One region of the Streptomyces odontotermitis genome, then DNA from elsewhere that is predicted to be linked to it. Evidence: riboswitches for the same ligand, from Rfam matches in the RefSeq annotation. Region 1 holds a riboswitch; each other region holds the start of a gene.
What was found. A riboswitch is a leader RNA that binds a small molecule or an ion and turns the genes downstream of it on or off. The one in region 1 is predicted to bind cyclic di-AMP.
Positions count from the first base shown of each region.

Region 2: it holds a riboswitch for cyclic di-AMP, as region 1 does, so the genes downstream of both, ACQB60_RS39460 (C40 family peptidase) here and ACQB60_RS42565 (M23 family metallopeptidase) in region 1, are expected to answer to the same signal.
Region 3: it holds a riboswitch for cyclic di-AMP, as region 1 does, so the genes downstream of both, ACQB60_RS35590 (C40 family peptidase) here and ACQB60_RS42565 (M23 family metallopeptidase) in region 1, are expected to answer to the same signal.

Region 1 is NZ_JBNJLS010000029.1:76,872-83,971, reverse strand. It holds gene trmB (tRNA (guanosine(46)-N7)-methyltransferase TrmB) at 1-273, opposite strand, end outside; gene ACQB60_RS42575 (PrsW family intramembrane metalloprotease) at 590-1,948, shown strand; gene ACQB60_RS42570 (aldo/keto reductase) at 1,959-2,903, opposite strand; gene ACQB60_RS42565 (M23 family metallopeptidase) at 3,119-4,204, opposite strand; cyclic di-AMP (ydaO/yuaA leader) riboswitch at 4,216-4,363, opposite strand; gene ACQB60_RS42560 (PP2C family protein-serine/threonine phosphatase) at 4,585-5,868, opposite strand; gene ACQB60_RS42555 (MFS transporter) at 6,145-7,100, opposite strand, start outside.
Region 2 is NZ_JBNJLS010000024.1:66,166-73,265, forward strand. It holds gene ACQB60_RS39450 (ATP-dependent Clp protease proteolytic subunit) at 1-360, shown strand, start outside; gene ACQB60_RS39455 (hypothetical protein) at 368-673, shown strand; cyclic di-AMP (ydaO/yuaA leader) riboswitch at 1,056-1,223, shown strand; gene ACQB60_RS39460 (C40 family peptidase) at 1,227-1,697, shown strand; gene ACQB60_RS39465 (DUF6328 family protein) at 1,799-2,371, shown strand; gene ACQB60_RS39470 (LysE family translocator) at 2,310-2,945, opposite strand; gene ACQB60_RS39475 (LysR family transcriptional regulator) at 3,045-3,950, shown strand; gene ACQB60_RS39480 (ATP-binding protein) at 3,982-4,416, opposite strand; gene ACQB60_RS39485 (helix-turn-helix domain-containing protein) at 4,710-5,570, shown strand; gene ACQB60_RS39490 (DUF397 domain-containing protein) at 5,580-5,804, shown strand; gene ACQB60_RS39495 (8-amino-7-oxononanoate synthase) at 5,871-7,022, opposite strand.
Region 3 is NZ_JBNJLS010000019.1:53,857-60,956, reverse strand. It holds gene pcrA (DNA helicase PcrA) at 1-839, opposite strand, end outside; cyclic di-AMP (ydaO/yuaA leader) riboswitch at 1,095-1,250, shown strand; gene ACQB60_RS35590 (C40 family peptidase) at 1,259-2,464, shown strand; gene ACQB60_RS35585 (hypothetical protein) at 2,551-2,904, opposite strand; gene ACQB60_RS35580 (C40 family peptidase) at 3,226-4,305, shown strand; gene ACQB60_RS35575 (LuxR C-terminal-related transcriptional regulator) at 4,334-5,050, opposite strand; gene ACQB60_RS35570 (ATP-binding protein) at 5,047-6,339, opposite strand; gene ACQB60_RS35565 (PspC domain-containing protein) at 6,555-7,100, shown strand, end outside.

The DNA of each region.
Region 1 (7,100 bases):
CAGGACGACGGGCAGCCCCCGCCCGCCGAACAGCTCGTCCAGGTCGAGGACGCGCTTGCCGTCGATGTCGAGCCCCCACACCGACCAGTACTTCCGCAGCGCCTCACCCTGGCTGGTGGTGACCCGGCTGCGGCGCGGCTGGAAGCTGCGGATGCGGCGCTCGAAGTGCGAGCCCGCGGGGTCCGGGGACGGGCCGTCGGGGAAGCGCGGCTCGCCGCCCCGCGGGCGGGGGGACTCGGCGGGGGGCTGGGGAGAAGGCTGGGAATCAGACACAGTGCGGGCAATTTTACGGGGCCTCGCGGCCCCGCGGGCCACGCCCCGTTCACGGGGCCCCGCGCCCCCTCGGACCACGTCCGGGCCGATGGCCTGCGACGCCACCGCACCCGCCCCGGCGGTCCGCGCCCCGGCCGAGGGCCCGAGGCACCGTCGCGCCCCGCCCCCCACCCTCGTTAGGGTCGACGCCGTGGCCACCGATTCTCCGTACGAGGCGTACGGCGCGCAGCACGCGTACGACGCGTACGGGACGCACCCCGCGGAGACACATCCCGCGCCCCCGGCTCCGTCCCCCGACGGCACCGGGCACCCCGGCCTGCGCACGCCCCGCCCGCACTGGTGGCAGCGGCGGGCCGTCCGGGCCGGCGCCCTGGTGACGCTGCTCGCCCTGTCCGGCCTGGTGATCCTCGCGCTGGTGCGGCAACAGACCGGCACCGAGGGCTTCCTGGTGGGGCTCGGCCTCGCGACGCTGCCGGTGCCGCTGCTCGTCGCGGCGTTCCGCTGGCTGGACCGGGTGGAGCCGGGGCCCTGGCAGAACCTGCTGTTCTCGTTCTCCTGGGGCGCCTGCGCGGCGGCGCTCATAGCCATCGTCGCGAACAGCTTCGCGACCCGCTGGATAGCCACCGCGACCGCGGACCCCACCAGCGCCGACACCCTCGGCGCCACGGTCATAGCGCCCATCGTCGAGGAGAGCGCCAAGGCCGCCGCGGTCCTGTTGATCTTCCTGTTCCGCAGACGCGACTTCACCGGCATCGTCGACGGCGTGGTCATCGCCGGGGTCACCGCCACCGGCTTCGCGTTCACCGAGAACATCCTCTACCTCGGCAACGCCTTCGGCACCGACCAGCTCAGCGGCGCCGACGGCGGCCTCGCCACCTCCGTCACGGCGGCGACGTTCTTCGTGCGCGTCGTCATGTCGCCCTTCGCGCACCCCCTGTTCACCGTTCTGTCCGGCATCGGCTTCGGCGTCGCCGCGCTCTGCGCGGAGCGCCACCACGTGCGCCGCGCGCTGATCCCGGTCGGCGGCCTGCTCCTGGCCATGGGCATGCACGCGCTGTGGAACGGCTCGGCGACCTACGGCGACTACGGCTTCATCACCGTCTACGGCCTCTTCATGGTGCCCGCGTTCGGGCTGCTCACCTGGCTGATCATCTGGACCCGCCAGCGCGAGCTGCGCACGGTCCGGGCCGAGCTGCCCGCCTACGTCGTCACGGGCTGGCTCACCCCGCCGGAGCCGTACGCGCTCGGCTCGATGCGGGCCCGCGCCATCGCCCGCGACTACGCGGCCCACACCTTCGGCAAGCAGGCGGCCCGCACGGTCGCGCAGTACGAGGCGCACGCGACGTCCCTCGCGTTCCTGCGCCACCGGGGCCGCCGCGGCCGGGCGGGCGCCGACTTCGTCGTACGGGAGCGGGAGTTGCTGCACGCGCTCTGGGAGCGCCGCGAGGTGGCCCGCCCCGCCCTCGCGTACGCGGCACAGGCCACGGCGCCGGTCCGGGTGCCGCCGCCGCACGGGCTGCCGGTGCAGGGCGCGCCGTACGGGATGCCGGTGCACGGCGCACCGTACGGGTTCCCCGCGCAGGGCGGCCCCCCGTACGGATACCCGTACGGGCAGCCGACGGCGCCCCACCCCTCGTACAACGACCCGGCCCACAACCCCTACCGGGGCGGCTGAAGGGCCTCGCTCAGGCGCTTGCCTCCGTGAGCCGCGCGACCTCAGCCTCCGTCAGCTCCAGGTCCGCCACCGCGAGCAGCGCGGGCAGCTGCTCCACCGTGCGCGCCGAGGCGATGGGCGCCGCCACGGTGGGCCGGGCGGCGAGCCAGGCGAGGGCGACCGTCGCGACCTCGGCGCCGCGGTCCAGGGCGATCTCGTCGAGGGCGGCGAGCACCTTCGTGCCGCGCTCGGTACCGACGTGCTTGCCCGCGCCCGCGGCCCGCTGGCTCTCCACCGTCGTGCCGGGGCGGTACTTGCCGGTGAGGAAGCCGGAGGCGAGCGCCCAGTAGGGGACGGCGGCCAGGCCGGCGCGGGACGCGACCTCCTGGAGCGGGCCCTCGTAGGTGTCGCGGGAGACGAGGTTGTAGTGCGGCTGCAGCGCCACGTACCGGGCGAGGCCCTCGCGGTCGGAGAAGTCCAGGAACTCCTGGAGCCGCTCGGGGGAGATGTTCGACGCGGCGATCTCGCGGACCTTGCCCGCCGTCACCAGCTCGTCGAGCGTGCCGATGATCTCCTCGACCGGGACGTCCGGGTCGTCGTAGTGCGTGTAGTACAGGTCGATGTAGTCGGTGCCCAGGCGGCGCAGGGAGGCGTCGGCGGCGGCCTTGATGGTGTCGGCGCGCAGGCCCAGGTACTCGGGGTGGCGGGAGACCTTGGTGGCGATCACGACGTCGTCGCGCCTGCCGCGCGCCCGCAGCCAGTTGCCGATGACGGTCTCGGACTCGCCGCCCTTGTTGCCCTCCACCCACGCCGAGTAGGCGTCGGCGGTGTCGATGAAGTTGCCGCCCGCGGCGGTGTAGGCGTCGAGCACCGCGAAGGACTGCGCCTCATCGGCAGTCCAGCCGAAGACGTTGCCGCCGAGGGAGAGAGGGAAGACCTCGAGGCCGGAAGAGCCGAGCGTGCGAAGAGAAGTCATGCTCCGTCAACGCCCTTACGGATCAGGGAATTCCATGCTCCGTACACTCTTCTCGGCCGTTCGCGGGCGTGCCGGACCGGCAGCCCTGACGTCGGGGGGTTGCCGCCAGGACCGCCGGGGATCAGGAGTGAGTACCGCTCACGGATGACCGCTCGCTGCCCACCGCACACCGCTCACCGCATGCCGCTCACCGCATGCCGCATGCCGCCGCGGTGTCAGGGAGTGAGGCCCTTGTCACGGAGCCAGGCGGCGGGGTCGACACCGGTGGACTGGCCGCCCGGGTGGACCTCCAGGTGCAGGTGCGGCCCGGTCACGTTGCCGGTGGCGCCGACGCGGCCGATGACGTCACCGGTGCGGACCTTCTGCCCGGCGCTGACGTTGAGCGAGGACTGGTGGCAGAACCACAGCTCGGTGCCGTCGTCCAGCTCCAGGACCGTGCGGTAGCCGTACGCCCCGGCCCAGCCCGCTTCCTTGATGGTGCCGGAGTGGATGGCCTTGATCGGGGTGCCCGTGGGGGCGGCGAAGTCGAGGCCCGTGTGGTAGCCGGAGGACCACATGGAGCCGGGCTGCCCGAAGGTGCCGGTGACGGTGTACGAGGCGACGGGGAGCGTGTAGCTCTTCGCGAGCTTGGCGAGGCGCTCGGCCTCCGCCTTGCGCTTGGCCTCCTCGGCCTTGCGCCTGGCCTCTTCGGCCGCCTTCTTCTTCGCGGCGGCGACCTTCGCCTCGGCGGCGTCCTGTGTGGCCTTGGCCTCTTCGTTGGCCTTCTTCACGGCGGCCGCCTCGGCCGCCGCCTGGGCCTTGTCGTCGACCTGGTCCTGCTGGTTCTCGGCCTGCTGCATGATGCGGGCGCGCAGTGCCTCGCCCGCGTCGGTGGTGCCCTGCTCGGCGTCCTGAGTGGTGACACCGGCGCCGGTGAGCGGGGCGGCCGCGGGGCCGGAGGGCTCGGACGAGTCCGAGTCGGATATCAAAGAGCCCACGCCGGGAAGGGACTTGGCCTCCGGCAGCGAGTCCTTGACCGCGTCCACGCCCGGTATGTCGGGCATCGATATCGCGACCGGCGACTTGCCGTCCTGCGCGGTGGCGATGCCGCCCGCGCCGACAGCGGCTATGACGCCGACGCCGAGGACCGTGGAGCTGCGGGCGAACCCGCCGCCCTTCTTGTGCACACGGTGCCTGCCGCGGACGGGGCGGACGGAGTCCTCGGTCGGATTCCACTCCTCCCAGGATTCCTCGTCGTACCCGCCGAAGTCGTCGTCATTCGGCACGTACACGGCTTGGGGGGCAGGCCGGTTGGACGCCACTGGGGCGCACTCCTTTCCTTCCTTCTCGCCTACCGGGTTAGCTGACGGGTTCGGAGCAGGAAGGTCTCCTACGAACATCTGGCACGGAGGCACAGATGCCCGATTCACCCCAAGTTGGTGGTTCCCCGGCTCCCTTGCGGGATTAGGCGTGTGCGCACGGAGCCGACTCGTGTGCCGGCTGGGACGACCGCGCTGCGTTATCGAACGTTAATAGACACCCGTGCGTGATTCCAAGCTGTTCCCACTGATCATTAACGCCTTTGGCCCGTACTTATTGGGACACCGGGGTCCGGACCAGGGCGAGTTGACCGCAGGATTTTGCCCACCGGACCTTCACATTCCACTGACGTTCTGTCAGTTGTTGAGCGGAGGGGCGCCGTTCAGTCACGGGGGGTGACAGAGCCCCCTCCGTCAGCAGCGGCGGGGCCCTCCTCGGCCGTGGCGGAGCCGTCCTCGGCCGGGGCGGAGCCCTCCTCGGCCGTCGGCCTGCGCACCGCGAGCAGCGCCATGTCGTCCGTCGCCCCGCCCCCCGTGTGCTCCCGCACCTCCTCGGCGAGCGTCGCGAGGAGCGTGTGCGGGCCCTCGGGGCCGGCGAAGATCCGGCCGCCGAGCCGGGCCGCCGGGTCGTAGAACTCCCCGTTCGCGTCCCGCGCCTCCGACAGGCCGTCCGTGTAGAGCAGCAGCGTCGAGTCGGGCGCGAACTCCGTCTCGTCCGCCCGGTCCGGCCAGCTCCCCAACTCGCCCATGCCGAGCGGCAGCGCGGGCTCCGACGGCGAGAGCACACACATCCGCCCGTCCCCCCGGAGCACCAGCGGCTCCGGGTGCCCCCGGTTGATGACCCGTACGACGTCCCGGCCGCGCGGGATCTCCGCGAGCACGGCGGTGGTGAACCCCTCGAAGGCGTCGAGCCCGTCGCGCCGCGTGCCCTCCCGGGCGAGGGCCCGCTCCAGGCGCTGCGCCACCGCCTCCAGGGTGCTCTCCTGCTCGGCGGCCTCCCGGAAGGCCCCGATGACGACGGCGACGGCGGCCACCGCGCCCATCCCCTTGCCGCGCACGTCCCCCACGATGAGCCGCACGCCCTGCGGGGTGTCCTGCACCGCGTACAGATCGCCCCCGATGAAGGCGTCGGCCTGCGCGGCCTCGTAGCGGGCGGCGATGTCGAGCCCGCCGATCCGGGCGTCCGGCAGCGGCAGGACGGCGCGCTGGGTGGCCTCCGCGATGGAGCGGGCGGAGGCGAGCTGGGCGTCGCTGCGCCGGACGACGCGGTTGATGACGAGGGCGAGCACCGCGACGGTCGCCACGGTGAGCAGCTCGGTGACGGCCTCGACGTCGGTGGTGGTGTTGTTCTTGAGGTGCAGCGAGACGACGGCGGCGAGGGAGCCCGCGCAGATGAGGGCGGTGCCGAGCAGCGAGTAGAAGGGGGCGGCGATCAGCGGGGCGGCCGCGAAGAGCGGGGCTGCGGTGAAGCGGGGCGGCGTCGAGAGGTCGAAGACGACACCGAAGGCGAGGAAGCAGAGGGGCAGGGCCCGTACGAATGCCTGGACCCGGGTGAGGGCCCCGTCGTCCCCGGTCCCCCGCCCCCCGTCACACGCGTCGCCCCTGCCACCACGGCCACCACTGGCGCCCGTGCCACCACGGCCACCGCCGGCGCCCGTGCCACCCATGCCGCCACGTCTGCCGCCACGTCCGCCTCCCCTGCCTGCGCCGCTGCCGCCTCCTCGCTGCCCCACCGCTCGTCTCCTGCCAGGTCCGCGGCCACGCCCGATGGCCTGCCCATGTCCGCGCCTCGTCCAAGGCTTCCCGCAGCGGGGGCGGGGGGCGACCTGATGTGGTCCGACCGGGTTACGGGCCGGGCTGCGGGGGCTGGGGGGCTCTTGGGCTTACGGAGGGTGGGGCGCCCCCGTCGCCACGCGGCCACCCCACCTCCCCGGCTCACCCGGCTACGCCACCGTCGTCACCACCGGAGCCAGCCGCCCCGACCGGGCGAGCCCCCGCAGCGCCACGGTGCAAGCACCGCCGACCCCGGCCAGGGTCAACCACGGCAAGGCGGGCAGCTCACGCCCCGCGTCCAGGAGCGCGCCCATGCCGAGGTTCCCCAGCGTGATGCCGATCCCGCACACCGTGTTGTAGAGGCCGTAGTGGGTGGCCACCCACCGGTCCCCGGCGAGCGAGACGATGGTGTCCATCTCGAACGGGTAGAGCACCGCGGTCGCCGCGGCGAGCCCCGCCGCACACAGCAGCAGCCCCGCGACCCCCACGTACCCGCTCCCCCCGAGCGCGGGCGGCACGAAGGCGGCGCCCATCAGGCCGAGCCCCGCGACGAGGCACTGCTCCCGGGTCCAGGTCCGCTTGCACCAGTCGGTGATCCTCAACTGCCCGACGAGCGCGACGAGTCCGGAGACCACGAAGAGCGCACTGGTCGCGACGGTGGCCCCGGCGGTGTCGCCGAGGAGCCGCTCCACGGAGAGCGGCAGGGCGAGATAGACCTGGAAGGACAGGACGTACGAGCCGGTCATGGCGAGCGCGAAGAGCCAGAAGGACCGGTTGCCGAGCACGACGCCCCACTGCCCGCGCCCCTCGCCCTTGTCCCCTCCGACGTCCCCTCCGACGTCCCCTCCGACGTCCCGGCCGCGCACCGGCAGCCGCAGCACCTGCACCACCGAGAGCACCGCGAAGAGGACCGCCGACACCGCGCAGGTGAGCCGGAAGTCGACCCCGGTGAGGGCGAGCCCGACGAGCGGCCCGAGCAGGATCCCCGTCTGGTAGAAGACGTTGAACAGCGCGAACGCCTCCACCCGGTTCTCCTGCGACCCGGCCTCGGCGGCCACGTACGCCCGTACCGCCGGATTGAACAGCGCCCCCGCGAGCCCGGTCGCCACCGACGCGGCGATCAGCA
Region 2 (7,100 bases), on a different contig from region 1:
GTGGAGACCGTCTGCCTGGGCCAGGCCGCCGGTACCGCCGCTGTCCTGCTGGCGGCGGGCACGCCGGGCAAGCGGTCCCTGCTGCCCGGCTCCCGGGTCCTGATCCACCAGCCGACGGTCACCGAGCCGATCCAGGGGCAGACCTCGGACCTGGTGATCCAGGCCGACGAACTGCTGCGCACCCGCGCCCTCTTGGAGGAGCTGCTGGTCCGGCACACCGGTCAGAGCCCCGAGCGGGTCGCCGCCGACATCGAGCGGGACAAGATCCTCGACGCGCACGAGGCCGTCGCGTACGGGCTCGTGGACCGGGTCGTACCGGGCCGCCGGGGCGCGCAGGACTCCGCGCCGGGCGCGAGGTGAGCCGCGCATGCTCCCCGAACTGCCGCCGCTGCCCGCCCTGACGCGCGCCGAGGGCGAGTTGATCGACCGCTACCTGGAGGCCGTGGACCTCCTCGGCCGCATCAACCCGGCCCGCTCCACCACCACGTACGGCGGACTCCGCGCCGCCCAGGCGCTGGTCAGCAAGGCGACCCAACTGCGGGACGCGCTGGCCCTGATGCACCAGCGCGGCGAGAGCGAGGTGCACGCCACGACGCTCGCCCAGGCCCTGCGGGTGCTGGACGGCGAACGGCGGTCACAGCGCGTCACCGTTCCGCCACAGTCCGGGGGTTGAGGGCCCGCCGGCGGCCGGCGCGCGGCCCATCGAGCGCCGCGCGCGCCGCGCCGCACCGTCCGGTCGCGGCGTGAAACGGACCAGACGTGGTCCCCCGATCAGCGTAGGCGGGCCTCGGTCCGGACGCGGTCCAGAGTTGCGCAAGGTTTGTACGCGCGCACCGGAATACGTGATTCCGGTGCTGGTCGAGCGATGCTCTGCCGTCGCGCCGATTTCCCCCATTCACCGCTGTCCACCCGAACAGGTCAGTCGTGAGGAGCCTCACAAACTGCCGATTCGGCTCGGAATTCTCGGGGTTGACGGGTCAAGATCCCTTTCGACGACAAGCCCCCGCCACCGCGGCGGGGCGGTCCGGGCGGACGCCGAGTCCTGCCGCTGCCCGGATGACCGGTCGACGAAGAATGCATCGGCAGGAGTGGAGGACCCAGGCACGACGGGCCACCGGGCTTGATCCGGACGGCCCTTGGGGTGAAGCCGCACACCGCGGCCGGGCAACTTCGCCAGCCCGAATCCGACAGGTCATCCTTCACAGGCGGTTGACGAAGGGTTGCGCATGACTGCGCTGAATCGTGTTCCGTTGCTCACCAGGGCCGGCGCCGCGTCGGCACTGACGCTCGCGGCGGTGGGCGGGACCATCGTGGCTCCCGGCCTCGCAAGCGACGCACAAGCGGCTACGCACGCATCGAAAGCGCTCAAGGTAGCGGCCTCCAAGAAGGGCTCTCCGTACCGCTATGGAGCGGTCGGACCGCACCGGTTCGACTGCTCGGGCCTGACGCTGTACTCGTTCAAGAAGGCCGGCAAGAAGCTGCCGCGCACCGCCGCGCAGCAGTACAACAAGACCCGCCACATCTCGAAGTCCCGGCGGGCCCCCGGCGACCTCGTGTTCTTCCACTCGGGCCGGAGCGTCTACCACGTCGGGATCTACGCCGGCGGCGGCAAGATCTGGCACTCGCCGAAGACGGGTGACGTGGTGCGGAAGCAGAAGATCTGGACCAAGAGCGTCTGGTACGGCAGGGTGCGCTGACCCCCGGCCTCCCGGCCCTTCGGCCCTGCGGAACCGCAGATCCCTGGATCTGCGGTTCCCCTGCCACGGTTGAGGCGGGCGGGCGCGGCTACTCGTGTGCCATGCCCGCCCGCCACCTCTGTACGGACCGCAACGAGACGCCTCTTCAGCGGGCCGACCGCAATTTCTCCGAGCTGCTCCAGGAGTTGAGGGTCACCCAGACCGGCGTCCAGATCCTCTTCGCGTTCCTGCTGTCGCTCGCGTTCACTCCGCGCTTCCCGTCGCTCGACACCGTGCAGCGCGGCACGTACGTCGCCACGCTGCTGCTCGCGGTGCTGGCCGCCGCCCTCTTCACGGCGCCCGCCGCCCTGCACCGCGCCCTGTTCCGGCAGGGTGCCAAGCCGCTGGTGGTACGGGTCTCCTCCCGGCTCGCCGGGGTCGGCATGGGCGTGCTCGTGCTCGCCCTCGGCGGGGCGGTGCTGCTCGTGGTCGACGTGACGGCGGGCCGGGCGGCCGGGGTGGGCGCGGGCGCGGGGACGCTCCTGGTGTGCGGCGCGCTGTGGGGCGTGCTGCCGCGTCTGGTGCGGCGCGCGGGCCGCTCGTCGCGGCCGGTCCGCCAGGGATCGGTGCGCCTCAGCCGAGGAGCGGTTCACACAGCAGGGCCAGACCGAGGGCGGCGAGCGCGGTGCCGGTGAGGCCCTCGATGGCGCGGGCGGTGCGCGGCCGCCGCAGCCAGGTCCCGAGCCGGTCCACGAGGAGGGCCACCACCTGGAACCACAGCACGGCGAGTGCCACCACGATCGCCGCGAGGAGCAGGGTGCGGGGCATCGCCGGGCTGCCGTCGGGCACGAACTGCGGCAGCACGCTGAGGAAGGTGAGCGACGCCTTCGGGTTCAGGGCGTTGGTGAGGAAGCCCTCGCGCAGCCCGCCCCGCACGTCCGCCACCGCCACGGCGTCCGGAGCCTCTGCCCGCGTCGTCCCGCGCGTCCGCACCCACCCTTCGAGCGCCCGCACCCCCAGGTACAGCACATAGGCGCCGCCCACCAGTTGGAGCGCGCGGAACAGCGCCGGTACGGACGCGAGGACCGCCGCGACCCCCGCGACCGCGAGTGCCGTGTGCACGAGCAGCCCGGCCGCGATGCCGAGCGCGCAGACGGCGCCGGCGCGGCGGGAGACGAGGGCGTGCCGCACCACGACGGCGAAGTCGGCGCCCGGCATGGCGACGAGCGCGGCGGCGAGGCCGGTGAAGGCGAGCAGTTGAGCGTCCATGGGCCCAGCGTGCCTGGACCGGGTCTTCAGCAGGTATGTGGAATATCCTGGGTCTGGCTTAAGCAGACGTTTAGGCTCAGCACGGCCGAGGAGAGTCCCGTGTACGACCCGACGCGCCTCGCCGCCCTCGTCGCCGTCTCCGAGGCCGGTTCGATCACCCGGGCCGCCGAGCGCCTCGGCTACACCGTGCCCGCGCTCTCCCAGCAGCTCGCCAAGCTCGAGCGGGAGGCGGGCGCCGCCCTGTTGGTGCGCCACCACCGCGGGGCGCGGCTGACCGGTGCGGGCGAGCTCCTTCTCGCGCGGGCCCGGCGGGTGCTCGACGAGATGGAGCGGGCGCGGCACGAACTGGCGCAGGTGGCGGGGCTCTCCGGCGGGCGGCTCCGGCTCGGCACGTTCACGACCGCGGGCATCCATCTGCTGCCGCCCGCCCTGACCGCGTTCCGGCGCGCCCACCCGGACGTGGAGCTGACCGTCACGGGCTATGAACCGCCGCTCGGCATCGCGGCGGTGGCGGAGGGTGCGGTGGACCTCGCCCTCACCCACTTCTACCAGCCGGCGGAGCCACCGCAGTTGCCCGCCTCGCTGGGCCAAGAGACCGTCCTGGTCGAGGAGTTGGTCCTGGTGACCGCGCCGGGGCACGTGCTGTCGAGCGGGTCCGCGCGGCTGCCGCTGGCCGAGCTCGCCGGGCAGCCGCTGATCAGCATGGCGCCCTCGCACCCGTACCGGACGGTGGTGGAGTCGGCGCTCGCCCGCGCGGGCGCCACGCCCTCCGTCCGCGTCGAGACGCCCGGGTACGCGCTGGTGAGCGCCCTGGTGAGTGCGGGGCTCGGCGTCGCCGTCGTACCGGAGATGGTGGCGCGGACGGCGCCCGCGCCGGTCGGGGTGCGGGCCCTCGAGCCGGGCGATCTGCGCCGCGTCATCTCGGTGGTGTACCGCGCCGACGAGCCGAGCCCCGCGACGGACACGTTCCGGGCCCTGCTGCGCAGCGCGTTCGGGCGCCCCTGAAAAGGGGCGATGGCGATGGTCGACTGCGCGCTCAGCTCTGGACCGTGGCCGGGGTCCAAGGGAGGCTGATCCAGACCGTCTTGCCGCCCTCGGACGTGGGCTGGACGGTGAGCTTGCCGCCGCACTCGGCGGTGAGCCAGCGGATGATGACCATGCCGCGGCCGTTGTCCTGCTGGACGGCGGCGGGCAGCCGCTTGGGGTAGCGGGGGTGGCTGTCGGTGACGCCGATGCGCAGTCGCTCGTCGCGGTCGAGTTCGAGGTCGACGGTGAAGGTGGGTGACTGGCCGAAGGTGTGCTGCACGGCGTTGGTCGCGAGCTCGGAGACGATGAGGCGGACCGTGTCCGCGGTCTCGCCGTCGCTCGGCAGCCCCCAGTCGGTCAGAACGTTTGAGACATGTTTGCGGGCCGCGGAGACCGAGGCAGGATCGCTCGGCAGAGTGACGGTTGCTTCTTGATGGTCTGCCATGGCGTCGCTGTCCCTTTCCCACCGGGCCCGGACGCCGACGCATGACGGATGGCTTCGAGGACGGCCCCGGACTGGTGCTTCGGCCAGCCTGCCACTCTCGTGCCGTTCACGCGTGGCGATCCACCGAGATGTGCATATATCTGTCGCTCAAAGCGGTGAACTCTGCTACGGCCGACCGTATTTGGGCACCAGACTGGCGCTTCCTCCACGGTCGCCGGGAACACTCGACCGTACCGCCGGTCCGGGCCGAAATGGAGCCATGATGAGCCGGATGGAGCCGGAAGGAGACGGCCATGCAGTACGGACCCGCGGTGCGCCGCCGCAAGCTCGGTGCCGAGCTGCGCGCGCTGCGCCAGGAAGCGGGGCTCACCAGCGGCGAGGCCGCCACCCGCGTCGGCTGGCACCAGTCGAAGGTGAGCCGCATCGAGACCGGGCGCAGCGGCGTGAAGCCGGACGACATGCGCCTGCTCCTCGAGGCGTACGAGGTGAAGGACCCGAACCTGCGCGAGCTGCTCGTGGCGCTCGCGGGCACCGGTGACGAGGGCGGGCGCCACCACTGGTGGCACGCCTACCGGGGGCTGCTGCCGCCCGCGTACCGGGACTTCATCAGCCTTGAGTCACAGGCGAGTTGGGTGCGGACGCTGGAGACCTCGGTGGTGCCGGGGCTGCTGCAGACCGAGGACTACGCCCGCGCGGTGACCCGGGCGGCGCTCGACGGACTGCCGGACGCGCAGGTGGACGCCCTGGTGGAGGTGCGCATGGCGCGCCAGGACGTGCTGAGCGCGCCGGTGCCGCTGCGGCTGAGCGTCGTCCTGGACGAGGCGGTGCTGCGCCGGATGGTCGGTGGGGAGCGGGTGCGCAACGGGCAGTTGAGGCGGTTACTGGAAGCGGCCGAAATGCCGCATGTACGGATTCAGGTCCTTCCGTTCGCCGCCGGAGAGCACGGTGGGCTCATCGGGCCTTTCGTTATTTTCTCATTTCCGAACATTGCTGATCTGGATGTGGTTGTTCTCGACCATTTGACGAGTAGCCTCTATCTCGAGCGGAAAGAAGACCTCCAGGCATACACCGATGCCTTCAACTCGGTGACCGCTCAAGCACTTTCGCCCGAGGAATCAACGGATTTCATCGCCGGGATAGGCGACGGCGCGTAAGGAGGCACCATGACCGCACTGCCTCGGCACGTACGTTCCAGCACGGCGCTCCGGGGTGCGCTGTGGCGGCGCAGCAGCCACAGCAATGGCATGAACAACTGTGTCGAGACCACCCAGCTCACCACCGGTGCGCTGACGGGCCAGGTCGCCGTGCGCGACTCGAAGGACACGGCGGGGCCCGCCCTGCTGTTCCCCGCCGCCAGCTGGGAGGAGTTCGTCAACTCCCTTGGGTAGGGGGGTGGTTGATCAGATACTTGTTGAACAGGTACCTGTTGAAAAGGTACTTGTCGAACAGGTACTTCAGGGTGCACTGCGGCTGATCACCCGTACGGCGTCGGCGATCTGCGTCTCGTCGAGGTCGGCGCGGGCGGTCAGCCGCAGTCGCGAGATGCCGTCCGGCACCGACGGGGGCCGGAAGCACCCCACGGCGAGCCCCTGGGCCCGGCACTCCGCCGCCCAGCGCACGGCCGCCTCCGGCGACGGCGCCCGTACGGACACGACGGCGGCGTCCGGTCGCACCGCCAACAGCCCCTCGCCCGTGAGCCGTTGATGCAGCTCGGCGGCGACCGCGCGGGCCCGCGCGGCGCGTTCGGGCTCCCGGCGCAGCAGGCGCAGGGCGGCGAGCGCGGCGCCCGCCGCCGCCGGGGCGAGACCCGTGTCGAAGATGAACGTGCGGGCCGCGTTGACCAGGTGGTCGATGACCTTCGCGGGGCCGAGGACCGCGCCGCCCTGGCTGCCGAAGGACTTCGACAGGGTGACGGTGGCGACCGTGTCGGCCGCCCCGGCGAGCCCCGCCGCCTGCACCGCGCCGCGCCCGCCCTCGCCGAGCACCCCGAGGCCGTGTGCGTCGTCGACGATCAGTCCGGCGCCGAACTCCCGGCAGGCGGCGGCCAGTTGGGCGAGCGGGGCCGCGTCGCCGTCGACGGAGAACACCGAGTCGGAGACGACGACGGCCGGGCCCGCGTGGGTGCCGAGCGCCTTGCGGGCCGCGTCCGGGTCCGCGTGCGGTACGACCTGGGTGGCGCCCCGGGCGAGCCGGCAGCCGTCGATGAGCGAGGCGTGGTTGTCCGCGTCCGACACGATCAGGGAGCCGTGCGGGGCGAGCGCCGTGACGGCGGCGAGGTTCGCCGCGTACCCGGAGGAGAGCACCAGGGCCGACTCGAAGCCGCAGAACTCGGCGAGTTCTTGCTCCAGTTGGGCGTGCAGCTCGGTCGAGCCCGTCACCAGGCGGGAGCCGGTCGCGCCGCCGCCCCAGCGCCGGGCCGCCGCGGCCGCGCCCTCGGTCACCTCGGGGTGGCGGGCCAGGCCCAGGTAGTCGTTGCTCGCGAGGTCGAGGAGCGGTGACTGCGCGGGGCGCGGGCGCAGGGTACGGACCAGTCCGGCCTGTTCGCGCTGCCGGGCCTGGGTGTCTATCCAGTCGAAGGGGGCGTGGGCGGGGGCCTGCACGTCCATCGGTCTCGTCACCGGTGCCTCCGGGTCGTCGCCCGCCGGGCCGGGGCGGAGCCGTGTGCACACGGGGGCCGTGCATGT
Region 3 (7,100 bases), on a different contig from region 1:
TGGCGGAAGCGGCGGCGGTAGTGCTCGGCCACGTCCGGGAAGGCGCGCAGCAGGTTGACCGTCGTCATGATCAGGTCGTCGAAGTCGAGGGCGTTGGCCTCGCGCAGGCGCGACTGGTACATCGCGTACGCCTCGGCGAGGGTCTTCTCGAAGCCGTCGGCGGCCTGGGCGGCGAAGTCCTCCTCGTCGATCAGCTCGTTCTTCAAGTTCGAGATCTTGGCGCTGAAGGACTTGGGCGGGAACTTCTTCGGGTCCAGGTCCAGGTCGCGGCAGACCAGGGCCATCAGGCGCTTGGAGTCCGCCGCGTCATAGATCGAGAAGGAGGACGTGAAGCCCAGCTTCTTGTACTCGCGGCGCAGGATGCGGACGCAGGCGCTGTGGAACGTCGACACCCACATCGCGTTCGCCCGCGGCCCGACGAGCTGCTCGACGCGCTCCTTCATCTCGCCCGCGGCCTTGTTCGTGAACGTGATCGCGAGGATCTGGCCCGGGTGCACGCCGCGCTCCGCGAGGAGGTGGGCGATGCGGTGGGTCAGGACGCGGGTCTTGCCCGAACCGGCGCCCGCGACGATGAGCAGGGGGGAGCCGGCGTGGACGACGGCCGCGCGCTGGTTCTCGTTCAGCCCGTCGAGGAGCGCCGCCGGGTCGAGGACCGGGCGGGGGGCGCCGTCGCGGTAGTGCGCGTCCCGGGGCGGCGGGGGCGCGTCGAACTTCCCGCCGAACAGGTCGTCCGGAATGGGCTCCGGAGCGCTGTCCTCGGGCGGCGGCGGGGGCTCTTCCTCATGGGCCTGCGAGGGCTTGAGGTCCGCCAGGAAGCTGTCATCAAAGAGGCTGCTCATCGCCTCCCGAGTCTAGGCGGACCCACTGACAACCCGCCCCGGGTTCCGGCCACCCGCCCCGCGGCACCCCTCGCGCCACCCGGTGCACGCGACCGGTCACGCTGCGCCACCGGCCGTCAAGGGCGCGTCTTGGCCTTCGTAAAGTCACGAAAATGTATCGGGCATATCGAACATCAACCTTCACACGGAGCACACGAGTTGGCTAGCGTGCTCCGCGGGCCGCACGTGATCCCACCGGCGAACCCCGCCGGGAACGCGCGGCCTCCGCCGAGTCCGACCCCCTCGGAGCCGGGGACCCACCAAGACCTTGGGGTGAATCGGTCCCGTACGAAGTACGGGACTGTAGGGCAGCCTTCCGAACCACCCGCCCGAACCCGACAGCTAACCCGGTAGGCGGTCTACGGAAGGAGTCGCCTCCCTTGGCGTCGCACCGCAAGCCGCGGACCCGCATTGCCGGAATACGTACAGCCCCCGCCATCGGCATCACGACGGCGGCCCTCACCTCCGTGGCCCTCCTGTCGCAGAGCGCGAACGCAGCGCCCTCCGCCCCGCAGAAGCCGAGCCTCGAAGAGGTCCAGAAGAAGGTCGACGCCCTGTACCACCAGGCGGGCGTGGCCACACAGAAGTACAACTCGGCCAAGGAGAAGACCGAGAAGCAGCGCAAGAAGGTCGACCGCCTCCTGGACGACGTGGCCAAGCGCACCGACAAGCTCAACGACGCCCGCCAGGAGCTCGGTTCGTTCGCGGCCGCCCAGTACCGGACCGGGGCCGTCTCCGAGACCGCCACGGCGATGCTGGCCAGCGACCCGCAGGGCTACTTCGACCAGAACCACCTCTCGGACCGCCTCACCGCGCGCCAGAAGAGAGCCGTCGACACCTTCCAGTCGCAGCAGGCGTCCGCGACGAAGCAGCGCACGAAGGCGGCGCAGAGCCTCAAGAGCCTGAGCCGGTCGCGGGACGACCTGAGGACGAGCAAGCAGGACGTCCAGGGCAAGCTCCGCGAGGCCCGTGAGCTCCTGTCGAAGCTGACCGCCGAGGAGAAGGCGCGGCTCGCGGCGATCGAGAAGAAGAAGGAAGAGGCCGCCAAGCGCAAGGCCGCCGAGCTGGCCCGCAAGCAGCAGGCCGAGGAGGCGCGCAAGCGCAAGGCCGAGGAGGCCGCGAAGCAGAAGGAGCAGGAGAAGGAGCAGAACGGCGGCTCCGACTCCGGTTCGGGGTCCGGGTCCGGCTCGGGTTCCGGCTCCGGCTCCGGTTCGGGCAGCACGGACGGCAGCTACGCCACCAAGGCCGCCAAGGTGATCGACTTCGCCGAGGCACAGATGGGCAAGCCCTACGTGTGGGGCGCCACCGGACCCGACTCCTTCGACTGCTCCGGGCTCACGCAGGCCGCGTGGAAGTCCGCCGGGATCTCCCTGCCGCGCACCACCTGGGACCAGGTGAAGGTCGGCACGACGGTGAAGACCGCCGACGCCAAGCCGGGCGATCTCGTCTTCTTCTACGACGACATCAGCCACGTCGGGATCTACATCGGCAACGGCAAGATGATCCACGCCCCGAAGCCGGGCGCGAACGTCCGCGTCGAGTCGATCTACTACATGCCGATCCACAGCGTGGTGCGGCCCGCGTAACCCTCTCCTGGAACACGAAAAGGGCACCCACACGCGTGGGTGCCCTTTTTCTCCGCGGGCTCAGGTCCGGAGCACCGCGTGCAGGCTCAGGTCCAGAGCACCGCGATGAAGATGTTCGCCGTCGTGAACAGGCCCACCGTCCCGAACATCGCCTTGTCCACCTTCTCGTCGTCCCGCTTCACATAGACGAGCGCGAGGATCACGATCAGCAGCCCGAGCTTCACGCCGATCTTGATGTTGTTGACCGGGTTGTCGTCGGCCTGGTTCAGGCCGACCAGGACGACGCCCGTGACCAGCATGGTGAGCGCGCCGTGCAGCATGGCCGGCGTGAAGCGGGCCGCGCCCGCGCCGATCTGCTTCATCTGGGTCAGGAAGCCACCCAGGAGCGCGGCGATGCCGATGATGTGCAGGCCGACGAAGAGATGGATGAGTAGGTCCATGAGTCCGGAGCCTAACCGGGCCGATAGCACCACTTGACGGCGAGGTCGCCCACAAACACCACATCGGTCACGGACGTAAGGGAGTGGGACGCCGCCCCGCGGGCAGCTCGGTCACATACGGTCATCGCATCGTCCCCTTGCGTCAGTTGCGGACAATCCGTCACCAACTCGTGACGCTCAGGTTTAGCGTCCTTGCCCAGGTGACCGGCTCCCCACCGCCGCTCGGACCAGGGGCGGCCGTCGGCCACCACCGCCGAGAAGTCCGGCGGCGGCCCCGTTCCCCTGTGCGGGCCGCCGCCGGACGCGAAAGGGGCCCGACTCGTGGCAGCGCACCGCAAGCCCAAACAGCGCTCGCTCAGCGGCCATACGGCCCGTACCGCCGCCACCCTCGCACTCGCGTCGGCAGCGACGGCCACCGCGTTCGAAGGCACCGGACACGCGGAGCCCAAGCTCAGCCCCGCCGAGGTGAAGGCCAAGGTGGACGCCCTCTACCACCAGGCGGAGGCCGCCACCGAGAAGTACAACGGCGCCAAGGAGAAGGCCGACAAGGCGGACAAGGCCCTGGACGGGCTCCGCGACGAGGCGGCCCGCAAGGAGGACCGGCTCAACTCCGCGCGCGAAAGTCTCGGTTCGTACGCCGCCGCGCAGTACCGCACCGGCGGCCTCGACCCGTCCGTCCAGCTCGCGCTCTCCTCCGACCCCGAGCAGTTCCTGGACCGCGCGACGCTCGCCGACCGCGCGGGCAGCAGGCAGGCCGCGGCCGTCACCCGCGTCCAGGAGGAGCTGCGCGGGATCGACCGGCTGCGCGGCGAGGCCGACGACGAGCTCGCCGACCTCAAGTCCCGCCAGGCGGAGCTGAAGCGGCACAAGAAGACGGTCACCAAGAAGCTGAGCGAGGCGCGGCGGCTGCTGTCCGAACTCACCGGGGACCAGCGCGCGGACGTCACCGACGAACTCGCGGGCGGCGGCCCCGCCCGTGACGCCAGCGACACCAGCGGCGCCTCCCGCGCCGACGCGAGGGCCACCCCCGCGGGAACGTCCAAGGCCCCCAACTCCCGCGCGGCGGCGGCCGTTTCCTACGCCTACAAGGCGCTCGGCAGCCCCTATGTGTGGGGCGCCACCGGCCCGAGTGCCTTCGACTGCTCGGGCCTCACCCAGGCCGCGTACCGCTCGGCGGGGGTCGCCCTGCCGCGCACCACGTACTCCCAGATCGACGCGGGCCGCCGGGTCTCACGCTCCGAACTGCGCCCCGGCGACCTGGTGTTCTTCTACTCGGGCATCAGCCACGTCGGCCTCTATGTGGGCGGCGGGCAGATGATCCACGCCCCGAACCCGAGCGCGCCGGTGCGGCTCGCACCCATCGACCAGATGCCGTTCGCGGGCGCCACGCGGGTGGTGTGAGTCCCGCCCACGACGGGGCGTCAGGCCCTCAGACCAGCCGCCGGGCCGTCGCCCACCGCGTCAGCTCGTGCCGGTTCGACAGCTGCAGCTTCCGCAGTACCGCCGAGACATGGGACTCGACCGTCTTCACGGAGATGTAGAGCTGCTTGGCGATCTCCTTGTACGCGTACCCGCGCGCGATGAGGCGGAGGACCTCGCGCTCGCGCTGGGTGAGGCGGTCCAGGTCCTCGTCGATCGGGGGCGCGTCCGTTGACGCGAAGGCGTCCAGGACGAAGCCCGCGAGGCGGGGCGAGAAGACCGCGTCGCCGTCCTGGACGCGGAAGACCGAGGCCACCAGGTCCGTGCCGGTGATGGTCTTGGTGACGTAGCCGCGGGCGCCGCCGCGGATCACGCCGATGACGTCCTCCGCCGCGTCCGACACGGACAGGGCGAGGAAGCGGACCGGGTTCTCCGTGTCGGCCATCAACGGGGCGCAGCGGCGCAGGACTTCGACGCCGCCGCCGCCCGGCAGGTGCACGTCCAGGAGGACGACCTCGGGCCGGGTGGCCGTGATGACCGTGACCGCCTGGTCGACGTCGGCGGCCTCGCCGACGACCTCGACGCCGGTGCGCTCGGTCTGGCCGATCTCCGCCTGCACGCCCGTACGGAACATCCGGTGGTCGTCGACGAGGACGACCCGCACGCGACGCTCGGTCCCGGTGCCGGGCTGCTCCGTCGGCTCGTTCGCCTCAGTGGCGTCGCTCATGTCGTCTTCTCCGCCCTCTCCATGGTCAGTTCGACCTCGGTGCCGCCGTCCGGCACCGCGCGCAGCCGCGCCGTGCCGCCGTTGCGCTCCATGCGGCCGATGATCGATTCTCTTACGCCCATGCGGTCGGCGGGGATCGAGTCCAGGTCGAAGCCGGGGCCGCGGTCCCGCACCGAGACGAAGACGGTGTCGCCCTCGACTTCGGCGTAGACCTGCACCGCGCCGCCCTCGCCACCGTACTTGGCGGCGTTCACCATTGCTTCCCGCGCGGCCTGCATCTGTGCGGAGAGTCGGTCGTCGAGCGGGCAGTCACCGACGACCACGACCTCCAGGGGGACGCCGTGCTTGTCCTCGACCTCGGCGGCGCTGCGCCTGACCGCCTCGGCGAGGGTGTCGGGCTCCTCCGCCTCGTCCTTGCCGGTGCCCTCCGGCTTGTAGAGCCAGGCGCGCAGGTCGCGCTCCTGGGCGCGGGCGAGGCGGCGGACCTCGCCCGCATTCTCCGCGTTGCGCTGGATCAGGGTGAGGGTGTGCAGCACCGAGTCGTGCACGTGCGCGGCGACCTCGGCGCGCTCCTGGGCCCGGATGCGCATGAGCCGCTCCTCGGAGAGGTCCTGCGTCATGCGGACGAGATAGGGGCCCGCGAGGAGCGCGATGCCGACGAGCACAGCGAGCGCGGCCTGCAGGACGGCGCCGAGGTGGGCGGCCGAGCCCTGCAGCACGAAGATGCCGGAGACTCCGGCGCCGACGAGGAGCACCCCGGCCGCGGAACGGGCGATCGTCAGGGTGCGCCGGCGGCGGCCGACCGCCATCCAGCGGGCCCTGCGGGCGTTGTCCGCCTGCCGCCAGACCAGGGCGACGCCCGCGCCGACGAGGAGGGTCGGCACCAGATACGCCTTGGCCGAGCCGGTCAGGTCGACGCTGCTGATGAAGACCATGGCGACGGCGACCATCGCGAGCAGCGCGACGATCTGGCCCTTGTCGGGCTTGCGGGCCACGAGTCTGCGGCGGCCGTCGGGCGAGGTCTCGGCGGTCATCATCGGGTGCCGCGGCGCCTCGTCGACGCCGCCGACGCCCAGGGGCACGAAGAACCAGAACGCGGCGTACACCAGCGCTCCCAGTCCGTCCGCCATGCACAGGCCGATGAAGATGAGCCGCACCCAGACGACGGGCAGGCCGAGGTGCCCGGCGAGACCGCGCGCCACCCCGCCCAGCCAGCGGCCGTCACCGCTGCGGTAGAGCTTGCGCAGCGGCCGCTCGTCTTCGATCGGGGGTGCGACGGCTTCTGGCATGACATTGATGTTCACACGGGCGCGGGGGTACGGGCATCAGGGTCGACCCCCGAGACTCCCCTGATCTGTGCGGATCGGGGACCGTCAGGGGCGATATCAGGGTCCGGCCAGGGTCGTCCCGGCTCCCGCGGCGGCCCCGCGCCCGTCACCATGGACGCATGACGGATCAGCAGGGCTCCGCGCCGAGGCCGACGCGGACCGAGCCGCGCGATGACATGTCCGACCGGGCCGCCGAGGCCGGCCGGCCGGTCGGCGAGCGCGTCTTCCGCCGCGACCGGCGGCAGAAAATGCTGGGCGGCGTCTGCGCGGGACTCGGCAGGCGCTGCGACATGGACCCGGTGATCTTCCGCATCGGCCTCGCGGTGCTCGCGATCACCAGCGGCTTCGGCCTGATCTTCTACGGCTTCGCCTGGCTCCTGGTCCCGGCCGACGACGCGGAGGAGAACGAGGCGCGCAAGCTACTCTCCGGCCGCGTCGACGGCCAGGCGCTGACCGCCGTGCTCTTCGCCCTGGTCGGCTGCGGCGTCTTCCTCACGCTCCTGAACAACAGCAGCGCGCTGACCTTCTCGGCCACGCTCGCGCTCCTGCTCGCGGGCGCGGGGTACTGGTCGCAGCAGCGCGACACCGAGGATCCCGACCCGGTGGCGGCCCAGGCCGCGGCGGACGCCCCGCCCGAGGCGAAGGCCCCTCCGGTGGCCCCGGCCCCCTCCTGGTGGCGGGACCCGATCGTCAAGGACGGCACGCACGTGGGCCCGTCCGGC